Regions from separate parts of the Streptomyces sp. NPDC003077 genome, predicted to be linked through region 3. Evidence: riboswitches for the same ligand, from Rfam matches in the RefSeq annotation. Region 3 holds a riboswitch; each other region holds the start of a gene.
What was found. Region 3 has a riboswitch for cobalamin ahead of ABZX96_RS20250 (prenyltransferase/squalene oxidase repeat-containing protein). Riboswitches for the same ligand answer to the same signal wherever they lie in the genome.

Region 1 (4,396 bases), on a different contig from region 3:
CGCGTAGTCGATGCCCACGGCGAGCCCGATCATGAGGGCGAGCGCGGTGGCGGTGCCGGTCATCTCCATGAAGCGGGAGACGAACTGCGCGCCGAGCACGCCGATCGCCACGCCCACGGCCGCCGTGATCAGCGGCAGTCCGGCCGCGACCAGCGACCCCAGGGCCAGGGCCAGCACGACGAAGGCCACCACGACGCCGACGATCTCCGCCGGCCCGCCGACCTCGATCTCCGGCGTCATGACCGAGCCGCCGAACTCGACCTGGAAACCGGCGTCGCGGGCCGGGTCCATCGCGCGGGACAGCGCGTCCTTGGCCGACTGCGGCACGTCGGAGGCGCCCTGCTTGAAGGACACGTCGGCGTAGCCGATCGTCCGGTCCCGGGAGACGGTGCCGGTCTTGAGCGGGTCGGAGACGTTCACGACGCCCTCGGTGCCGGCGGCCTCCTTCAGGCCGGCGGCGATGACCCGCTGGGCCTTGGGGTCGGTGAGCGTGTCGCCCTTGGGGGCGGCGAACACCACGCGCGCCACCCCGCCCGACGCCTGCGGGAACCTCTCCTTGAGCAGGTCCTGTGCCTGCTGCGACTCGATCCCCGGGACCGAGTACTCGGTGGTCGGCTTCCCGTGCAGGGTGATGCCGAGGCCGCCGATGACGGCCAGCAGCAACAGCCAGACCCCTATGACCAGGCCGCGGCGGCGCACCACCCACCGTGCCCATGCGTACAGGCGTGACGCCATGTGCGCCTTCCTTCCAGAGCTCGTCCATCGTATGGGCTTACACTCTATGGCGTTATTGCACCCGAGTGTAAATTCGCTACAGGTGCTAGATTGCCCGCATGGTGGTGGAAGGTCTGCGGGAACGCAGCAAGGCCCGGCGCAGGGAGGCGATCCTGCGGGCCGCGTACGAGCTGTTCGCCGACCACGGTTTCGAGGCGACGACGATCACGGACATCGCCGAGGCCGCGGAGGTCTCCCGGCGCACCGTCACCCTCTACTTCCCGTCCAAGCTCGACCTGGCGATGGCCCACTTCGACGCCTGCACGGCCCGGCTCGCCACCGCCCTGCGCGAACGGGAGCCCGGACGGAGCACCGTGGACGCGCTCGAAGACTGGCTGCGCGACGAGTTCGCCCGCCGTGACGCGCTCGACGACCTGATGGACCGGATGTTCGACCTCAACCCCCAGCTCAAGTCCGCCTGCCTCGCCCGCATGGCCGACGTCCTTGAGGAAGGCGCCCGCATCCTCGCCGAGGAAAAGGGCGGCACCCTGGGGGACTTCGGCCCGCGCATGGCGGCGGCTGCCGCGGCGGCCGTCATCTACGAACTGGGCCCCCGCCCGACAGAGGCCGACGTCGATGTGGCCATGGCCTTCCTGCGGGCCGGCGTCGCGGCGCTTCCTTCCGCGACCGGGACCGGGACCGAGACCGGCTGAAGCGCCTTCGCCTCTTTTGAAGCGCGCCGCCCCGGGCTGACGGAAGCGCGCCGCCCCCGCCCTCGCCCTCGCCCTCGCGCAAGCGGACCACCCCCGGCCTCACGGCAGCGCGCCGTCCCAGCCCTCGCGCAAGCGCGCCCGTCCCGGGCCCTCGCGGAAGCGCACCACCCCCGGCCTCACGGCAGCGCGCCGTCCCGAATTCACGGAGGCGCACCGTCCCGGACCGGTCGTGTTCGAATCGGCGGGTAGGCTGGCTCCGCAGCGGTTCGCCCCGTCCACCAGGCGGGATGCGTCGCAAGAGGGAACCCGGTGGGAATCCGGGACTGCCCCGCAGCGGTGAGCGGGAACGACCGCCGTCATACGCACTGGGCCCGGCGACGGGCCCGGGAAGCGACGGCCAGTAGGTGCCCGCCGGGAGACCGGCAGGCACGCCCGCGAGTCCGAAGACCTGCCACTGCCCGTACGCCACCGGTGCGTGCGGTGATCTCGGCGGCCTCGCGGGAGGGCCGGCGACGACGGGTGGACACGCGCGCGGCGATGTGTCCGCCCGTGTGCGCCGCTCCTTCGCGTCCGCGTCCTCGTCCTCGGACACACGCCGGGATCGTCCCCGCGATGCGCGAAGGAGAGTCTCGTGGCCGAACGTCCCCTCACTCCCCCCTGCACAGTGCCTGTGTCCGACCGTCCCGGGCTCGTCCGCCTCGGGCTCGTCCTCCCCGGGCCCGTCCGCCTCGGGCCCGTACAGCGCCGGGAACGGGCCACCGCCGGGGGCTGGCATATGCCCACACTGGCCGGGGCGCCCCGGCCAACGACGCACCCGGCGGCCCATCCGACAGCCCGTCCAACGGCCCGTCCAACGTCGGCGGCCTCCCGAACGACCGCCCGCACGCCGCACCCGGCCCAGAACTGAGGGAACGTCACCCGTGGACAGCATCACCACCGGCCCGGCCCACAAGGCCCCGGCCGACTCGCGCGTCACCCTCGCCCACATCATGAGCGAGCACGACACCAACCTGTACGGCACCATCCACGGTGGCGTCATCATGAAGCTCATCGACGACGCCGCCGCTGCCGCGGCCGGACGGCACGCGGACGGCCCCGCCGTGACGGTCTCGGTGGACCGGATGTCCTTCCTCGCCCCCGTCCACGCCGGCGACCTGCTGAGCGCGCACGCGTCGGTGGAGTACGCGGGGCGCACCTCGATGGACGTCGGGGTGCGGGTGACCGCCGAGCGGTGGAACGCCTCCGGGCCCACCGTGGAGGTGGTCACCGCGCACCTGACGTTCGTCGCCATCGACGAGGACCGTTCGCCCCGGCCGGTACCCGAACTGCGCCCGGTCACCCCCGAGGACCACCAGCGGTACCTACGGGCCGTGCGGCGCCGCTCCCTCCGCACGGAGCAGCGGACGGCCGCGGGGTGAGGGGATGGGGCGGGACGCGTTCCAGGGCGCTCGGTCTTCGTGGTGCGCCCCGCCCATCCCGCCCCGGCCCGCTGCCAAGCCCCGCCCCGCCTTCAAGCCCCGTCCGCACTCACACGAGGCCCGGCCTCGCCAGTTGACGGCTCGGCCATATCTACTGCCGTTCAGAGGCGGTCAGTTGACCGTCACAACCGCCGTGTTGTTCGCGGCATTCGGGTCGTGCGGGAGCTTCTCGCCGAAGGGCGGCAGGAGGCTGACGGAACCGGTCGCGCCGGGCACCACGGTGTCGACGCGCAACGAGAAGTCGTAAGAACGCTTCGTGTTCTCCAGCACCCAGTACGGCAGGTCGCAGTCGTAGCGCGGGGCGCCCGTCGGCCGCGACAGGAATCCGCCGGAGAGGGTGCGCGGCTCGCAGCCCTCCGGGACGCCGGTGACCGTGGTGCCCTTGGGAACGATCAGGCTGAGGGTGGCGACCGCGTCGCCGGAGCCGAGGTTGCCCACCCACCCCGGGCCGTTGTTCGCGAACGTGACCCGGGCCGTGACCGTCTCGCCCGCCGCGCCGGAGACCGGGGCGCCGGTCACGGAGAAGTCCGCGGTGTTGTCCGCGTCGATCAGCACCGACCTGTAGTTGTCCTCGGACTTGAGGTCCTGGGCGCCCGCGCCCGGCTCGACGCTGATGTCGAGCCGCTCGTTCAGCGCGTGCCGGGCGAGTTCCACCCGCAGGGGCGCGGGCAGTTCGAAGGACTCACCCGGCGCCAGCTCCCGGTCGAAGGAACAGGTGGTGTGCGAGATCGGCGACACGTCGCCACCGTCACGCGGCGTGGACGTGCACGCGTCGTACTCGGTCAGCTTCCGCAGGCCGTAGGTGGACATCAGCTTCACCGTGAAGCCGTGCGCGCTCTCGTTGCCGTTGTTGGTCAGCTTGAAGGGGATCGTCCTGGTGTCGCCGGGGGTGGCGTGCTCGATCCGCGGGATGTCGGCGATCGCCAGGTCGGGTCCGGAACCGACCGTGAGCGTGGTGGAGAAGCTGTCGCGGGGCGCGGTGAGCGTGCCGTCGGGGCCGCCGACGGCCGTCGCCTCGTAGGTGATCCTGCCCTGGGCCCCGGACGCGGCGCCGTCGGCCGCGCGCACCGTCAGGGGGACCTGCTCCCCGAGGTCGCCGCCGCCCAGCGGGATCCCGGGTACGTCGCACACCGCGGTCGTGCCGGTCGGGGCGCAGTTCCGCGGCCAGGTCACCTTGGCGATGTCGGCGACGCCGGAGATGTCCACGGTGACCTTGCCGTCGGTCACCGTGAAGTTGCCGTTGTCGTGGTACAGGCCGACCGCGAGCGTGCGGCTCCGCGGCTCGCCGCCGTCCGTACCGAGCGGCAGCGCCAGCTCCGACGGCGCGGCGACCCACAACTGGTCGGTCTGCGACGTGGCCGCGGACGCGGGTGCGACGAAACCGGCCGTGAGCAGGCCGGCCGCCGCGGTGACACATGCTCCGAGGCGCAACGAGCGCCGGACGGAGACGGGTCTCATGTCTTCTCCCAGGGGGAAGTGGCCGGGTGGCCA
Region 2 (8,242 bases), on a different contig from region 3:
CGCGACCTGCGCCTGGGCCTGCCCGGCAACGCCGCGCAGCCGACCGACACCACCCAGCACAAGAGCTACGACCTGCTGAGCCAGGGCTTCGGCCCCGGCTTCAACGCCACGCTGACCGCCATCGTCGACACCGACGGCATCCCCGCCGAACGGCGCGCCCAGACGGTCAAGGAACTGGGCGCCGCCCTTTCCCACGACCGAGGCGTCGCCGCCGTCGCCCCGCCGATCGCCAACCCCGAAGGCACCCTCGCCGTGATCGGCGTGGTGCCCACCACCGGCCCCGACGACCAGGCCACCACCGACCTCGTCCACCGGCTCCGCGAGCACGCGCCCGACGTCGACCGGGCGGGCGGCACCCTGTACGTCGCCGGTGCGACGGCCGCCGCCATCGACGTGTCCGCCAAGCTCTCCGACGCGCTGCCGCTGTTCGTCGCCATCATCGTGATCCTGGCCCTGGTCCTGCTGGCCCTCGCCTTCCGGTCGCTGCTGGTGCCCCTCAAGGCCGTTCTCGGGTTCCTGCTGTCGATCGCCGCGGCGCTCGGCGCGACCACATGGGTCTTCCAGGACGGCCACCTGGCCGACGCCCTCCAGGTTCCGGCGGCCGGACCGGTCGTCGCCTTCCTGCCCGTCCTGCTCATCGGCGTGCTGTTCGGCCTGGCCATGGACTACGAGGTCTTCCTCGTCAGCCGCATGCGGGAACACTACGAGCACACCGGCGACGCGGCCGGGGCCATCACCCACGGCGTCGCCAGCAGCGGCCGGGTGGTCTGCGCCGCCGCCCTGATCATGGCCGCGGTCTTCGGCGGCTTCATCTTCAACCCCGACCCGATCCTGAAGTCCATCGGCTTCGCCCTGGCCATCGGCGTGGCCATCGACGCCTTCGTCGTACGGATGACGCTCGTCCCGGCGGCCCTGGCCCTCCTCGGCCGCCGCGCGTGGGCCCTGCCCCGCTGGCTGGACCGCGCCATCCCGCACATCGACATCGAAGGCGCCCGCCTGCCGCAGGCCGCTCCCGCCGGACGGGGCGAGGAGCAGGGGCAGGGGCAGAAGGTGGTGGCCGCTCGGTGACGCGGTGACGTGCGCTGACGCGGTGACGCACGCTGATCCGCCGATGACGCGGTGACGCACGCCGATACGGCGGCGGGGCGGGCGCGGGCGACCCCTGTACGGGGGCGCCGGGCGCTCGCCCTGTTGCTTTGCGCGGCTTCCGGCCGCGTGCGTTGCGGCTACGTGCGTTCTGGTGGTGCGCCTTCCGGTTACGCGCCTTGGCGGTTACGTGCCTTCCGGGCATATGGCTTCCTTACGTGCCTTCCGTGACGGTGGACGCGGTTCGGCCCGAGAACGGCAGGGTTGTCTTGATTCTTTCCCCAAGGAGGGGCAAAGTCGGAATCAGGTCCCGAAGTGCCGATGAAAGCCGGAATCGGGCCCCGGAGCGCCGACCAAAACCGGACACGCCCTTCGCAAGCCCGTCGGACATGCGCGTCACTGCCCCGGTCAGCCATCACCGTCCCGGCCGGGCGCCCCGTCTCCCCGAGCGAACGGTCATAACCGGACAACGGTTGGTGCTCATCTGTCGCATGGGGAGCGGTATCTCTACGCTGATGAGCGCAGTTGGTTCGCGCCACAGGGGGGTGGCGCGTCGTAAGAGGGAATCCGGTGCGAATCCGGGACTGCCCCGCAGCGGTGAGTGGGAACGACCGCCGTCAACGGCACTGGGCCCCATCCAGGGACCTGGGAAGCGACGGCCAGTAGGTGCGTGCCGGAGGCCCGGCACCGGGCCCGCGAGTCCGAAGACCTGCCATGCTGCGCGCGTGCGCGTCCGCACGCGCTGTTCACGGTGACCTTCGAGGGCTGGGTCGGCGGTGCTGGCGGAACGACGCGCGTACGCGGCGCGCCGTCCAGCCACGTCACGTCCCCGTCGTCCTCGGAAGTGGGATCGGGATGACGAGGGAGGACGCGTTCGTGACCAGAGGAGCGACCGGAGGAACGGCCGGAGAAGCGACCGGAGGAACGGCCGGAGGAACGGCCGGAGGAACGGCCGGAGGATTCCGGCGTCGTGGGGGAGGGTTCCGCTTCCGTACGGGAGGGCCCGGGCCCCGGCTTCGTACGGAAGGCCACCGGCTCCGTACGCGAGAGCCCCGCCCGCGTGCTACCGCCCCCGCCATTTCCTTCAGGGCCAGGGCCAGGGCCGAAGTCCAAGCCGGAACCGCCCGGTTACGCCCGTCGCCGGCCCTCCCGGCCTGATGTCCCCCCAAGACCGCGTGCCGCGCCCCGCCTGCGGCGTCTGCCACGGCACGTTGGGCGAGCTCTACCAGGGCCCGCTGCGGGCCGGGCCGCGCCCGGACATCGCCCTCGTCTCGTTCCCCGTGGACCGCCACTCCTGGGTCTACTTCACGCCCGGAACCGGCCCGCCCGATCCCCTTCCCCCCGGCGAGAAGTCGGCCACCGCCGCCCGCCTCTTCCTGGACCGTTACGGGCTCACGCTGCCGCCCGGCCGCTGGAGCACCCACTCGGACCTGCGGGTCGGGGTGGGCATGGCCAGCTCCACGGCGGACATCGTCGCCACCCTGCGCTGCCTCTTCCACGTCTTCTCCCTGCCGTACGACCCCCAGGCGGTCACCGGCATCCTGGCGGCGATCGAACGCGCGGACAGTGTCTTCCTCGACGAGTTCGCGCTCTACCTGAGCGCCCGGCACCGGGTGGTGCGCCGCCTGGGCACCGCCCTCGGCTTCCACACCGCCTACATCACCGAGCCCGGGACCGTGGACACCACCGCCGTCACCCCCCTGCTGCTGCGCCAGTACCGCCGGCGCGCGGAGGAGTACGAACGGTGCCTGACGGACCTCCTCAAGGGCTTCTCCGCCGCCGACCCGGCCGCCGTGGCCCGGGCCGCGACGACCAGCGCCGTCCTGTCCCAAGAGGTGCTGCCCAAGCGGACCTTCGACGCCGTCCTGGCGCACCGCGAGGAACTGGGGGCCGACGGCGTCTTCGTCGCCCACACCGGGTCCTTGGTCGGCTACCTCTTCGTCCGCCGTCCCACCCCGTCCGCCAAGGACGACATCTCCGCCTTCTTCCACTCGCTCGGCCACCAGTGCTCTTTCGCCCAGGGAGGCTACGGGTGATACACCCCCATATCGCCGACGCCCTCAAGATCCCGGATCTCGTCCGTCTGACCGACGGCATGGTCCTGGTCCGGTTCGAGTCCATGAAGATCTATTCCGCCCTCGCCGCCGTGCGCCACCTCCTCGCCCGAGGCACGGTCCGCCCCGGACAGACGCTCGTCGACAGTTCCAGCGGCATCTACGCGTACGCGCTGGCGCTGGCCTGCCACCGTTACGGAATGCGGTGCCACATCGTGGCGTCCACCACCGTGGACGCGACCACCCGCGCCCAGCTCGAAATCCTCGGCGCCACCGTCGAGCAGGTCAGGCCGTCCCGGAACCTCAAGCTCGACCAGGAGTTGCGGGTGCGGCGGGTCCGCGAATTCCTCGCCGGGCGGCCCGACGCCCACTGGATGCGCCAGTACCACGACGACGTCCATTACCTGGGCTACCGGGAGGTCGCCGACCTCATTGCCGCGCACGTGCCGGACCGTCCGCTGACCGTGGTCGGCGGTGTCGGCTCCGGGGCCTCGACGGGCGGGCTGGTGGAGCACCTGCGCCGCCGTGATCCGTCCGTGCGGCTGGTCGGCGTCCAGCCGTTCGGCAGCGTCACGTTCGGCAGCCAGGACCACCACGACCCCGAGGCGATCATCGCGGGCATCGGCTCGTCGATCGTCTTCGACAACGTCCGCCACCACCTGTACGACGCCATCCACTGGATGGACTTCACCCACGCCATGTCCGGAACGGTCGCCCTCCTGCGCGACCACGCCGTCTTCGCGGGCCTCTCCACCGGCGCCGCCTACCTCACCGCCACCCACGAGGCCCGGCGCCACCCCGACCGCCTCCACCTGGTGATCGGCGCCGACACCGGCCACCGCTACGTCGAGCGCGTCCACGCCCGGCACGCGGAGGCCCTGGACCCGGCGGCCCTCAAGCCGGTGGAGGTCGGCTCGCCGGAGGAGATGGCCATGCCCTGGTCGACGATGGCGTGGAACCGGAACCCTTGCCCGGCGGGCTGGAAGGAGTCCGTGGCGTGACGACGGCTTGCGGCCGGGCTGCTTGCTTGGTGGCGAGCGGCCGGGCTTCTCGCTTGGTGGCTTGCGGCCGGGCCCCCGGCGCGGCTGCCCGGAACCGGACTTCCCACCCTCTGCACTGGAAGGAACCCGCCGCGTGACCGTGGCCTGCCTGGAATCACTCACCTTCGGACTGGGACACCTGGCGCGCGCCGCCGACGCCCTCGGCGAGCGGCTGCTCCTGCTGACCCGCGACCCGTCCTACTACACCTACGAGTTGGAACGGCTCCCCGCGAACGCCGCCCTGGATGTCGTCGAGATCGACACCTTCGACACGGACGCGGTGACGGCCCGGCTCCGCCAGGTGCCGGACCTACGCGGACTGATCAGCTCGACCGACACCTGGACGCTGGTCGGCGCCGAGCTGACGGCCCGCTTCGGCCTGCCCGGCCTCGCCCCCGAGATCCTGCGCCTGACGCGCGACAAGGCCGCCGTACGCAACCGGCTGTACGCGACCGGGCTGACGCGGGCGGGCGCCGTCGAGGTCGCGGCCGGGGCGGCCGAGGCATCGGAACTCGTCCTCAAGGAGGCCGGCCTGCCCGCCATCCTCAAGGACACGGCGGGCACGGGCAGTCAGAACGTCTGGCTGGTCCGCGACGAGGCGGAACTGGACGCGGCGCTGCGCGAGGCCGCCGGGCGGCGGCTGACGGGCCGCCTGTTCGCCGAACCGTACTTCTCCGGCCCGGTCTACAGCGCCGAGACGCTCACTTGGGAGGGACGGACCCGGCTGCTGGGCGTCTCCAGCCGCCTGATGTCGCCGGAGCCGCACTTCCGCGAGGAGATCACCGCGTTCCCCGTCGCCTTCCCCGAGGCGCGGCGGGCGGCGCTGGAGGACTGGCTCGACCGGGTGCTCGCGGCCGTCGGGTACACCGACCGCTTCGCACACGTCGAGTTCGCCCTCACGGCGGCCGGTCCGGAGGTCGTGGAGATCAACCCGCGGATCGGCGGCGCCCTCGTCGGCGAGGGCCTGTGCCGGTCGCTCGGCGTCAACGTGTACGAAGCGATGATCGAGACCGCGCTCGGCCGCCGCCCCGGCCTCATGGACGCCGAGTTCCCCGGCGGACCGGCCGTCGCCTTCGTCCTCGGCTATCCGGAGCGCCCCGGCGCGTTCACCGGCGTCACCGGGCTCGACCGGCTCGCGGACATGCCCGGCGCCCCCGCCTGGTACCCCATCAAACGGACCGGCGACCCCATCGAGCACCTGGGGGACAGCCGGGGGTACGCGGGCATCGTCTACGCGGAGGCCGAGACCGCCGAGCTGGCCACCCATTGCGCGGTGGCCGCCGCGAACGCGGTGCGGGTGCTGACGGTGCCTTTCGAGGACGAGGGGAAACGGGCCGGCGAAGCCAAGCGTGCCGGCAACGGGCTAGGACAGGTCAACGGGACGGATCGGGCGGCCGGTGGCTGAGCGGACCACCGGTTCGAGCGCCAGCGGTCCGGACGGCGCCGGGCCGGGCACCAGCAGTCCGGACGGCGCCGGTCCGGGCGCCAGCGGTCCGGACGGCGCCGGCCCCGGCACCAGCAGCCCGGCCGCCCCCGCCCCTCGAACCCCCGGGCTGCGCACCGCCCTGGGATCGCTGAACGGTCCCCTGCGCTTCCTCCTCCTCAGCTCGTTCCTGATCCCGCTCGGCAGCTTCATGGTCCTGCCGTTCATGTCGGTGTTCCTGCACGAACGGCTGGGGATGGGGCTGGGCGCGGTCGGGGTGGTCCTGGCGGTGGCGTCGCTCGTCCAGTTCTCGGGCGGGATCGTCGGCGGGGCGCTCGCGGACCGCTTCGGGCTGCGGCGCACGATGGTGTGGGCGCTGGTCATCCGTACGGCGGGGTTCGTCGGGCTGCTGCTGGCGCTGCGCTGGCCGCCGCTCGCGGTCGGCGCCCTCGTCCTCACCTGCTGCGGCGCGGCCCTCTACCTCCCGGCCAACAAGGCGTACCTGGTGCACGGCGTGGACGAGGACCGGCGCCCGGCCTTCCTGTCCGCCGGGAACGCGGCGCTCAACGCGGGGATGGCGGTCGGCCCGCTCATCGCGGGCCCGTTCGTCCTGTCGTCGCCCGGCGCGCTGTTCGTCGCGGTGACGGCACTGTTCGTCATCGTCCTGGCGGGGCACGCCCGGTTGCCCGAGCTGGGACGACGCGAGGGGAACGAGGCGAACGAGGCGAACGGCGCGAACAACGCGAACGAGGCGAACGGTGAACAGCCGACCACCGGGGCCGCCCGTACCGGTACCGGCCTGCTGACCGGCGTGGCCGTCCTCCCGTTCGCCGCCAACGCCCTGGCCTTCTACCTCTACTTCCACTTCCAGCACTACCTGGCGGTGTACGCGGTGGAGCGGGCCTCCAGCGAGTTCTACAGCCTGGTCCTGCTCGTCTGCTTCGTCCTGGTCATCGTCCTCCAGCCGCCGGCGTCCGGGCTGATCCGGCGGCTGCCGTACGGGACGGCGCTCGCGGCCGGTTTCGCGGGGCTGGCCCTGGGGCTGGCGGTCCTGGCGATCGGCACCCGGTGGGCACTCCTGGTGGGCGGCGCGCTGATCACCCTCGGCGACATCGTGCTGTTCCTCAAGAACGACCTGGAGGCCCTGCGCCGCAGCCCGCGCTCCGACGCCGTGGTCTTCGGCCAGCAACGGCTCGCCGCGGGCCTGGGCGCCGGCGCGAGCGGCGTACTGGGCGGCCAGCTCTACGGATGGGGCGAACAGACCGGGAACACCGGCCTCTTCTGGCTACTGGCCGCCGCACAGTGCCTGCTCCTGCCGCCTCTCCTCCTCTTACTCCGCCGTAAGGCCGCGACGCACCTCCACGACGACGACACGAACGACATCAATGACACGAACGCGAACGAGCCGCACACGAACGAGTCGCACACGAACGAGTCGCACACCAACGGCATTGGCCAAAAGAAACACCCGAACCGCACAGAAAGGACACCGGCGCGCGATGACGCACACGGGCGGGTTCCAGGACGATGACTTCTGGAACGAGTTCTACGACTTCCTCTTCTCCGAACAGCGCTTCACCCAGGCCGAGGAATTGCTCAGCACCTCCCCCCTCCTGGACTTTCCGAGCGGCACGCGGGTACTGGACCTGTGCTGCGGCCCGGGCGTCTTCACCGTCCCGCTCGCCCGCCGCGGCCTGGAGGTCACCGGCGTCGACCGCAGCCCGGCCATGCTGGACCGCGCCCGCAAGCTGACGGCCGAGGCGGGCCAGACCGTGCGCTACGTGTACTCCGACGTGCTGGAGTACACGCAGCCGGAGTCCTTCGACACCGTCCTGAACATGTTCACGTCCTTCGGCTACTTCGAGGACCCGGCCGACAACCTCCGCGTCCTGCGGACCATGCACACCTGCCTGACGCCGGGCGGAACCCTGATCCTGGACGTGGCCGGAAAGGAACTGCTGGCCCGCAAGGTCGTCCCACCCAAGGTCGTACAACGCGGCGACGATCTCCTCGTCCAGACCGACACCGTGCTGGACGACTGGGCGCGGCTGCGCAGCGACTGGGTGCTGGTCCGGGGCGACCGGGTGACGCGGGCCTCGCTGGTGTGGTTCGTCTACAGCGCCGTCGAACTGCGGCGGATGGCCCAGGAGGCCGGGTTCGAACGCGTCGAGATCTTCGGCGGCTTCGACGGCCGCCCCTACGACCAGGACGCCGAACGGCTGGTGCTGCGGGCGGTCCGCAGGGAGTGAGTGGCGAGTGAGCGGAGGATGAGTGGGGGTGCGGGCGCGCGGCTCGTCCGCACGCCCCGCACATCAATGGGCGGCTGGTGATCCAGGGCGAGGAAGTGGGCGGGGTTCGCGAAATCGAGCCTGTCCGGCGTTTGAGGACAGTTGGTGACGGGTGGACCGTCTGACGTTCGGGGAAGGAGGCGGGTGGGTCTCGCGATATCCCGCCCGTCCGGCGTTTGAGGACAATCGGTAACCGGTGAACCGCCCCACGTTCGGGCAAGGAAGCGGGCGGGGCCCGCGAAATCGAGCCTGTCCGGCGTTTGAGGACGATCGGTAACGGATGGATCGCCCCACGTTCGGGCAAGGAAGCGGGCGGGGCCCGTGAATTCCAGCCTGTCCGGCGTTTGAGGA
Region 3 (8,242 bases):
TCCTCGACGATGTCGGTGACGAAGTGGGCCAGCGGGTCCTGACCCACGGTGCCGACCACGTCGGCCAGCTCACGCGGCCGGTGCGTGCGGGTGTCCCGCCCGTCGACGGTGACGCGGCCGTGCAGGGTGCCCCCGGTGAAGTGCGGTACGAGGCCGCTGACGGCGTTGAGCACGGTGGATTTGCCGACACCGGACGGCCCGACGAGGAGGCACAGCTCCCCTTCGGGAACGGTCAGGTCGATGCCCCGTACGGCGGGCGCCTCGGCGTCGCCGTAGGTGACCGAGACCTGCTCGAACCGGATCACTGGGTGGCTCCTTCAGGGACGACGGAACGGGGGTTTCGGCGCGGCCGGGGGCTTCGGCGCGGACAGGGGCTCGGAGGGTGCGGCCGGGGGTTCGGAGGACGCGGCCGGGGGTTCGGAGGACGAGGCCGGGGGCTCAACGGGTGCGGCCGGGGGCTCAACGGGTGGGGCCGGGGACCTCAAGGCGGCGCCCGAGGCAGACGGGACACGCCGACGACTACCGGCCGCGCTCCTGGAACCGGCCGCGCGCCCAGGACCATCCGCCTCAGCAGCCACCGTCGTCACCGGCGCCGGCGCCACGAAGCCCGGCAGCAGCCCGAGAAGAACCGCTGCGGCCGGCCACAAAGGCAGATCCGGCGTCGTCAACGGAACGGCCGGCGGATGCAGCGCCTCGGGCGCGGACGAGGCGGCCCAGATCATCAGCGCCGCGACCCCGACACCCGAGCCCGCGATCAGCCAGGCCCGCGGCCCCCACCGGTCGGGCCGGTAGCGGGTCCGCACCGAACGCCGGCCGCCCAGCCACAGCCCGCCCAGCGCCGCCGCCAGCCCGGCGAGCAGCAGCGGCAGCCCGTAACCGGCGCCCGTCTCGGCGAGCAGCCCGTACGTACCGGCGCAGACACCGAGCAGGCCGCCCAGGGTGAGCGCCGTGGTGGTGTGCCGGACGGCGGGCGGCACCGCCGCGGTGCGCCCGTACCCGCGGGCGTCCATCGCCGCGGCCAGCGCCACCGAGCGCTCCAGCGCGCCTTCCAGCACCGGCAGGCCCACCTGGAGGAGCGCGGTGAACCCCCGGTCGCGGCGTCCCCGCAGCCGGCGCGCGGCGCGCAGCCGCTGCACGTCCGCGACCAGGTGCGGCGCGAAGGTCATGGCCACGACGACCGCGACCCCCGCCTCGTACAGGGCGCCCGGCAGCGACTTGAGCAGCCGCGCCGGGTTGGCCAGCGCGTTGGCCGCGCCGACGCAGATCAGCAGGGTGGCCAGCTTGAGCCCGTCGTACAGGGCGAAGACCAGCCCCTCGGCGGTCACCCGGCCGCCGATCCGCACGCCCTTCGCCCACTCGGGCAGCGGCACCTCCGGGAGGGTGACCAGGGTGTGTGTCCCGGGGATCGGGGAGCCGAGGAAGAAGGCGAAGACCAGCCGGATGCCGATCACCACCAGCCCCAGCTTGACGAAGGCCCCGTACGAACGGGCCCAGGGCGCGTCCGTACGGCGGGCCGCGACCACGTAACCCGCGACGCCGATGAGCAGGGCGAGCAGCAGCGGGTTGGTAGTGCGCGAGGCGGCGGTCGCCAGGCCCAGCGCCCACACCCACCACGCGCCGGCGTGCACCGCGTTGGCGCGGGTCGCCTGCGGCGCGCCGCGCGACGGGCGGGCGCCCCGCCGTGCCGTGCCGCGCGACGGGCGGGCGCCGCGCCGTGCCATGTCGCGTGACGGGCGGGCGCCCCGCCGTACCGTGCCGGTCATCCGCGGCGGCGGCGCGCCTGCCACAGGGCCGCCGCTCCCAGGACCACGACGGCGGCGATGCCGCCGATCAGACCGGCGGAGGGTCCGCCACCGTCCGCGTCCGATGTATCGCCGGACGGGGACGCGGACGTGGACGGGGCGGCCGATCCGTTCCCGGCCCCGTTCCCAGAAGCCTCCGCCTTGTCCGCGCAGCCCGTCCGGGGGTAGCCGGCGATGGCGCACAGCAGCGCGGCGGAGTTGTACCGCAGCGGTTTGGCGACCGTGGCCAGCGCGTCGGCGGCCGAGGCGTCCGGCGCCACCCGCGCGCATTCCTTACGGGCCGGAGGCGGCGTCTCGCCCTTGGGCGCGTCGACGGCCGTACCGAAGTCGAGGACGAGCGCGACCCGCTTGCGGCCCTCCTGGGCGGGCGTCCCGGCGCAGATCGCGCCGAAGTCGGCCGCGGCCCGGGGCTTGCCGGTGGCCGTCGCGTCGGCGCCCACGGTGAAGCGGAACCCGGCCACGTCACCGTCGGCCGGGCGCGCGGTGGCCGGGCCCTCGGTCGCGTACGACCAGGCGCCGTCCTTCGCGTCCCAGAAGGACCAGTAGCGGTACTCCGCCGCCTGGGCGGGCCCGGCGGCGGCCAGGCCCAGGGCCGGAACGGCCAGGGCGCCGGCCAGCGCGAGGCTGCCGAGGCGGCGGGCGCGCCGGGGAGGTGCCGTCAGCACGGGTTCGTCGTCTTCCCGTGCGTCACGGCTGGTGCTTTTTCCTGCCATCAGAGCTGGTTCTTCTTCCGGCGACCGCTCAGCAGGAAGCCCGCGCCCACGCTCGCGACAAAGAAGACGCCGACGATCCACCACGTGACCGTGCCGCTGTCGTCGTCCGTGCCGTCCTCGTCCCGCGCCTTCTCCGGGGAGTCGGTCGCGGCGGCGGGCTTCGGCCCGGTGGCGTTCAGCTTGGCCACGAGGTCGGTGCCGCCGAACGCGCGCGGGTCCGTCCCGGCGGCGTGCGCGGTCAGGACGAGCTGGGCGTACCCGGCCGGGCCGGTCTGCTGGGCCCAGGCCGCGCCGTTGTCCTGGAGCCACTTCAGCGGCTCCTGAAGGGCGGTGCGGTGGCCGCCGGCAGCGAGCGCGAGCACCGCGTCGGCGGTGTTGCCGGTGTCGGGCTGGCCCTCGGCGCCCGGCATCGCGGACATCAGGTGGTGGCCGTGCTCCTTCATGACGCGGACGAGGTGGTCCGCGGCGCCCTGTGCCGCCTGCTTCCCGTCCGGCTTGCCGCCGGGGGCCGGGCAGGTCAGGGGGGTGACCGGGGCGTCCGCGTCCTTGCCGGTCGGCGTGAGGAGGTAGCCCTTGCCGAGGGCGCCGAGCGCCGCGGCGGCGGTGGCGTCGTCGTTCGGGGCGAGCTTGCCGTCCTTGCCGGGCTGGAAGGCGAACGCGCCGCGCTCCCCGTCCTTCGCGTCACACCCGAGCTGGAGGCCGGCCAGCGCGTCGTACGGGTTCTTGCCGCCCTTCTTCGACGTGACCGCCTCCGGCTTCTCGCCCGCGGCGGCGAGCGCGCCGATCACCACGGACGTGGAGTTGGTGTCGCTGGGGGCGCCGGCCATCGAGCTCCACCCGCCGTCGTCCTGCTGCACCGACTTCAGCCAGGTCACGGCCTTCTTCACGGCGTCGTCGTGCCCGCCGATCGCGGCCAGCGCCTGCACGGCGACGGCCGTCTGGTTGGTGTCCCGCAGCGTCTTGCCGTCGCACGCCCTGACGGGCTCGGGGCGGAACGCGGTGAACGAGCCGTCGGCGCACTGCTGCCCGGTCAGCCAGTCGACGGCCGACCGCGCGGGGCGCTCCCCGACCGCGTCCTGCGCCAGCAGCGTCAGGGACTGCCGCCACACCCCGTCGTACTGCGGGTCCTTGTCGCCGTACAGGCCGTCGGGCAGCTTCGGTGACGCGGTGGCGGGCGCGGGCGAGTCGGCGGACGCGGCCGGCGCGCCGACCGCGCACAGCACGGCGGCGGTGGCCAGCGCGGCGGCGCCGCGGCGCGCCAGGGCGGCGAGGGAGGGGGCCATGGGGGCCATCGGGTCGGGTGCCTCTCGGGTGTCAGTTCACAGCGGGCGGTACGCGCCTCCGCGCTCGGTCGCCCGCCCGCGTCCCGACCCACGGGGTCGGTCACGGCGGCACCGGGCTCGGCCCCGCATACCTCGACGGTGCCGCCGCCGACCGGCCGCTTTCGCGGCACCCGGTGGCGGGAGCCTGGACCCGTGTCCCATCGGGTGCTCCGGCTCGCCCGGCCGGACGGCAACGACAAGATCGTTGGTGAACGGCCGCGCTCACGGTTGCGGGTCAGCGCCGGATTCGCACCGGCTTCCCCCGATCGGACACGGATGAAGTTGTCCACAACACCCTAACCGGACCGCTCCCCGGCGCCCCCTCCCCGGGCGGGGCCGGGCCGGAGGCGGGCCCGCCGTTTCCGGCCTGTCCGGGGTTTGTGGACGCCCCGGCGAGGGCGGGTGGCGGGAGTGTTCTGGGACCCGGTGAACGCCGGGGGCGTTGTCCTCAATCGCCGGACGGGCTTGATGGTGCCGGGTCCGCTCCCGCGCAGCCGTGACGGGTTTGATAGTGCCGGGGCCACCCCTCGTAGCCGGACGGGTGAAAGAGCGGGCTCTGTTCCGCGAGCTTGCCGCCCGCCCTCACGTGGTCGTGCTGGTGACGGCGCCGACGTTGCTTGGGATTCGCTCTGTGCCTACGTGGCTTGCCGATGGGGGGAGGCTGGAAATCAAGCCCGTCCGGCGTTTGAGGACAACGCCTCCGGCGTTCGCCGGGTTCAGAGATCGCCCGCCCCTTGCCCGTCGCGTCGGTGCTGGAAGCTGCGGGGTGTCCTCAAGCGCCGGACGGGCTGGGGACTCGGCCCGCAGCCGCAGGACCCGTAGCCCCCGGGCCGCAGCCGCAGGATCCGTAGCCGCACGGCCCGTAGCCCCCGCCGTTCAATCACCTTCAAGCGCACATAAGCTGACGCTCCATCACCCAGGCACCCGGCCGAACCCCAAGGTGGCGGCAAGGCGCCAATAGCTGATGTCGTGGAACGCGAGCAGCCGTTCCGTCCGATGAGGGCGTAAGAACGCATGGGCACAAGGACGTGAGGACATGACAGGCACGACCGATCACCAGCACACCGCGCCGGACGACCGCTGGCGCGTGGAGGTGGATCGCGGCGTCTGCGTCGGGTCCGGGATGTGCGTCGCCACCGCCCCCGACCGTTTCCGGCTGGACGCGGCGCGTCAGTCGCGTCCGACGGAGCCCGAGGCGGACGCGGGGGAGGCGCTGCTGGCGGCGGCCGAGAGTTGCCCGGTGGAGGCGATCTCTCTTACGCGCGCGAAGACGGGGGAGCCGGTGTTCCCGCCGGAGTCGTGAGGCCGACCAGCCGGCAAGCCGTCTCGATATCGATCTGCACCTGAGTGATGGACGCCCGCCCCGACAGCCACGTGATCAGCGCCGAGTGCCAGGTGTGCTCGATGACGCGGACGGCGGAGAGCTGCTCGGGCGTCGGCGGGGCGTCGAGGGCCATCGCGTCCAGGATGATCGCCGTGGTCAGCCGGGACACCGTGTCGACTTCGGGGCTCACCGAGCGGTCGGCGAAGGTGAGGGCGCGCACCATCGCGTCCGCGAGCTGCGGTTCGCGCTGGAGGGCGCGGAAGGCGCGCATCAGGGTCTGGGCGACGCGGGCGCCGGGGTCCTTCTCGGTGGGCGGGCGCTTGCGCAGCGTTTCGTGCAGGTGCTGGAGCTGGTCCTGCATGGTCGCGACGAGCAGGTGCACCTTGGAGGGGAAGTAGCGGTAGAGGGTGCCGAGGGCGACGTTGGAGGATTCGGCGACCTCGCGCATCTGGACGGCGTCGAAGCCGCCGCGGCCGGCGAGCCGGGCGCTGGCGTGCAGGATGCGGCGGCGGCGGGCTTCCTGACGGGCGGTCAGCGGCGGACTGTCGGGAAGGGTTGGGGGCGGACTGGCGGGGAGCGTCGGGGGTGTCGCCTGAGGTTCCGTAGTCATATGTCCCGTTCCGTGGCAGTCAGCCCGCTTCACGATGGTCAATCCGCTTCACGATGGTCGGCCCGGTTGGCGGTGGTCAACCCGGTTCGCGGTGGCCGACCCGCTTCGTGGCGCGTACCAGTGGTCGTACCGGTGGTCTGAGCGCGCACAGCATGGCAGGGGGCCGGGTGGTGGCGCGAATCACCTGGTGTGGCCGACGACGTGCGGTTTCCGGCCGGTAGATTCGAAGCTCCCCGAACTGATCAGTAGCTTGTTCCCGAGCGCGTTCCTGGTCGGTCGGTCGCGGACCGGTCCTCGATCGGTTACTGAAACTTGTTCTAGATTAGCGCCGGCGGCTACGCTCCGGCGGAAGTCCAGTGAGAAGGGGGCCGAGAGTGTCCGCCGAGGCCGTACAGGCAGCCGCGCCTCGCCCCGCCGAGGCCCCCGCGGGCTCGGCGCCGGCGAACGGTGACCGCCCACTGCGCATCGCGCTGCTGACGTACAAAGGGAACCCGTTCTGCGGCGGCCAGGGCGTCTACGTCCGCCACCTCTCCCGGGAACTCGCCCGCCTGGGACACCACGTCGAGGTCATCGGCGCCCAGCCGTACCCCGTCCTGGACGAGGGCGTGACGCTCACCGAGCTCCCCAGCCTGGACCTCTACCGGCAGCCCGACCCCTTCCGCACGCCCAAGCGGGACGAGTACCGCGACTGGGTGGACGCGCTGGAGGTCGCCACCATGTGGACGGGCGGCTTCCCCGAACCGCTCACCTTCTCGCTGCGGGCCCGCCGCCACCTCGCCGCCCGGCGCGGCCGGTTCGACGTCGTGCACGACAACCAGACGCTCGGCTACGGCCTGCTGGCCGACCTGGGCGCACCGCTCGTCACCACGATCCACCACCCCATCACCGTCGACCGCCGGCTCGACCTGGACGCCGCCGACACCTGGCAGCGCCGAGCCTCCGTACGCCGCTGGTACGGCTTCACGCGGATGCAGAAGCGGGTGGCGCGCCGCCTGCCGTCCGTCCTGACCGTCTCCGGCTCCTCGCGGCAGGAGATCGTGGAGCACCTGGGCGTGCCCGCGCGGCGCGTGCACGTCGTCCCCATCGGCGCGGACACCGAACTGTTCGCGCCCGATCCGGCCGTCCCCGAGGTCCCGGGGCGCATCGTCACCACCTCCAGTGCCGACGTGCCGCTCAAGGGCCTCATCTACCTGATCGAGGCGCTGGCGAAGGTGCGTACGGAGAACCCGGCGGCGCACCTGGTGGTGGTCGGCAAGCGGGCCGACGACGGGCCGGTGGCCGCCGCCATCGAGCGGTACGGGCTCGGTGACGCCGTGGAGTTCGTCAAGGGCATCAGCGACGCCGAGCTGGTGGACCTCATCCGGGGCGCGCAGGTGGCCTGTGTGCCGTCCCTGTACGAGGGGTTCTCGCTGCCCGCGGCCGAGGCGATGGCCACCGGGACGCCGCTGCTGGCCACCACAGGCGGGGCGATCCCCGAGGTCGCCGGCCCGGACGGGGAGACCTGCCTCGCGGTGCCGCCGGGCGACGCGGGCGCGCTGGCCGCCGGGCTGCTGCGGCTGCTGGGTGACGAACCGCTGCGCCGCCGCCTGGGCGCGGCCGGCCGGGAACGGGTGCTGGCCCGCTTCACCTGGCGCCAGGCCGCCATCGGCACCGCCGAGCACTACCGCGCGGCGATCGAGGCCCGGGCCCGCGCGGCACGCCCCACGGGGCTCCGGACGCCGCCCCCGGCCAGGTCCCGGACGCCCGCCGGACGCCGCTGATGGGCGGCGCGGACGGCATCGGCCGGTGTGCGCCGGGCGGTGCGCCCGGCAGCGTCGGCGACCGCCCGCGCCCCGTCCACGACGCCGTACGAAGTCCCGCACTCCCACCGGGGTGAGCCCCCCGACCGTTCCTCCCGCATCCCCACCCGCACCGATCCGGCGCCGGACCCGGCGCGGAGCCCTCCCGGACGAAAGCAGAGAGACGTGCTGACCGTCGACTTTTCCCGATTCCCGCTGGCGCCGGGCGACCGCGTGCTCGACCTCGGCTGCGGCGCGGGCCGGCACGCCTTCGAGTGTTACCGGCGCGGCGCCCAGGTGGTCGCGCTGGACCGGAACGGCGAGGAGATCCGCGAGGTCGCCAAGTGGTTCGCGGCGATGAAGGAGGCGGGGGAGGCGCCCGCGGGTGCCACCGCCACCGCCATGGAGGGCGACGCGCTGGCGCTGCCGTTCCCGGACGACAGCTTCGACGTCGTGATCATCTCCGAGGTCATGGAGCACATTCCGGACGACAAGGGCGTCCTCGCCGAGATGGTGCGCGTGCTGCGGCCCGGCGGCCGGATCGCGGTGACGGTGCCCCGCTACGGCCCGGAGAAGGTCTGCTGGGCGCTGAGCGACGCGTACCACGAGGTCGAGGGCGGCCACATCCGCATCTACAAGGCCGACGAGCTGCTCGCCAAGATGCGCGCCGCGGGCCTGAGGCCGTACGGCAGC

Region 1: linked by a shared signal. The riboswitch ahead of ABZX96_RS02830 (acyl-CoA thioesterase) and the one ahead of ABZX96_RS20250 (prenyltransferase/squalene oxidase repeat-containing protein) in region 3 are both predicted to bind cobalamin.
Region 2: linked by a shared signal. The riboswitch ahead of ABZX96_RS02845 (hypothetical protein) and the one ahead of ABZX96_RS20250 (prenyltransferase/squalene oxidase repeat-containing protein) in region 3 are both predicted to bind cobalamin.

What each region holds. Positions count from the first base shown of each region.
Region 1 covers NZ_JBEXNM010000003.1:122-4,517, reverse strand. Annotated here, with positions in the region: gene ABZX96_RS02840 (MMPL family transporter) at 1-735, opposite strand, end outside; gene ABZX96_RS02835 (TetR family transcriptional regulator) at 834-1,427, shown strand; cobalamin riboswitch at 1,673-1,898, shown strand; gene ABZX96_RS02830 (acyl-CoA thioesterase) at 2,348-2,845, shown strand; gene ABZX96_RS02825 (hypothetical protein) at 3,017-4,363, opposite strand.
Region 2 covers NZ_JBEXNM010000003.1:4,932-13,173, forward strand. Annotated here, with positions in the region: gene ABZX96_RS02840 (MMPL family transporter) at 1-1,068, shown strand, start outside; cobalamin riboswitch at 1,596-1,818, shown strand; gene ABZX96_RS02845 (hypothetical protein) at 2,244-3,122, shown strand; gene ABZX96_RS02850 (cysteine synthase family protein) at 3,119-4,141, shown strand; gene ABZX96_RS02855 (ATP-grasp domain-containing protein) at 4,275-5,585, shown strand; gene ABZX96_RS02860 (MFS transporter) at 5,734-7,134, shown strand; gene ABZX96_RS02865 (class I SAM-dependent methyltransferase) at 7,103-7,852, shown strand.
Region 3 covers NZ_JBEXNM010000029.1:20,889-29,130, forward strand. Annotated here, with positions in the region: gene ABZX96_RS20235 (ATP-binding cassette domain-containing protein) at 1-305, opposite strand, end outside; gene ABZX96_RS20240 (CbiQ family ECF transporter T component) at 318-1,721, opposite strand; gene ABZX96_RS20245 (SCO2322 family protein) at 1,760-2,515, opposite strand; gene ABZX96_RS20250 (prenyltransferase/squalene oxidase repeat-containing protein) at 2,515-3,798, opposite strand; cobalamin riboswitch at 3,980-4,133, opposite strand; gene ABZX96_RS20255 (ferredoxin) at 4,874-5,140, shown strand; gene ABZX96_RS20260 (TetR family transcriptional regulator) at 5,094-5,771, opposite strand; gene ABZX96_RS20265 (glycosyltransferase family 4 protein) at 6,146-7,531, shown strand; gene ABZX96_RS20270 (class I SAM-dependent methyltransferase) at 7,736-8,242, shown strand, end outside.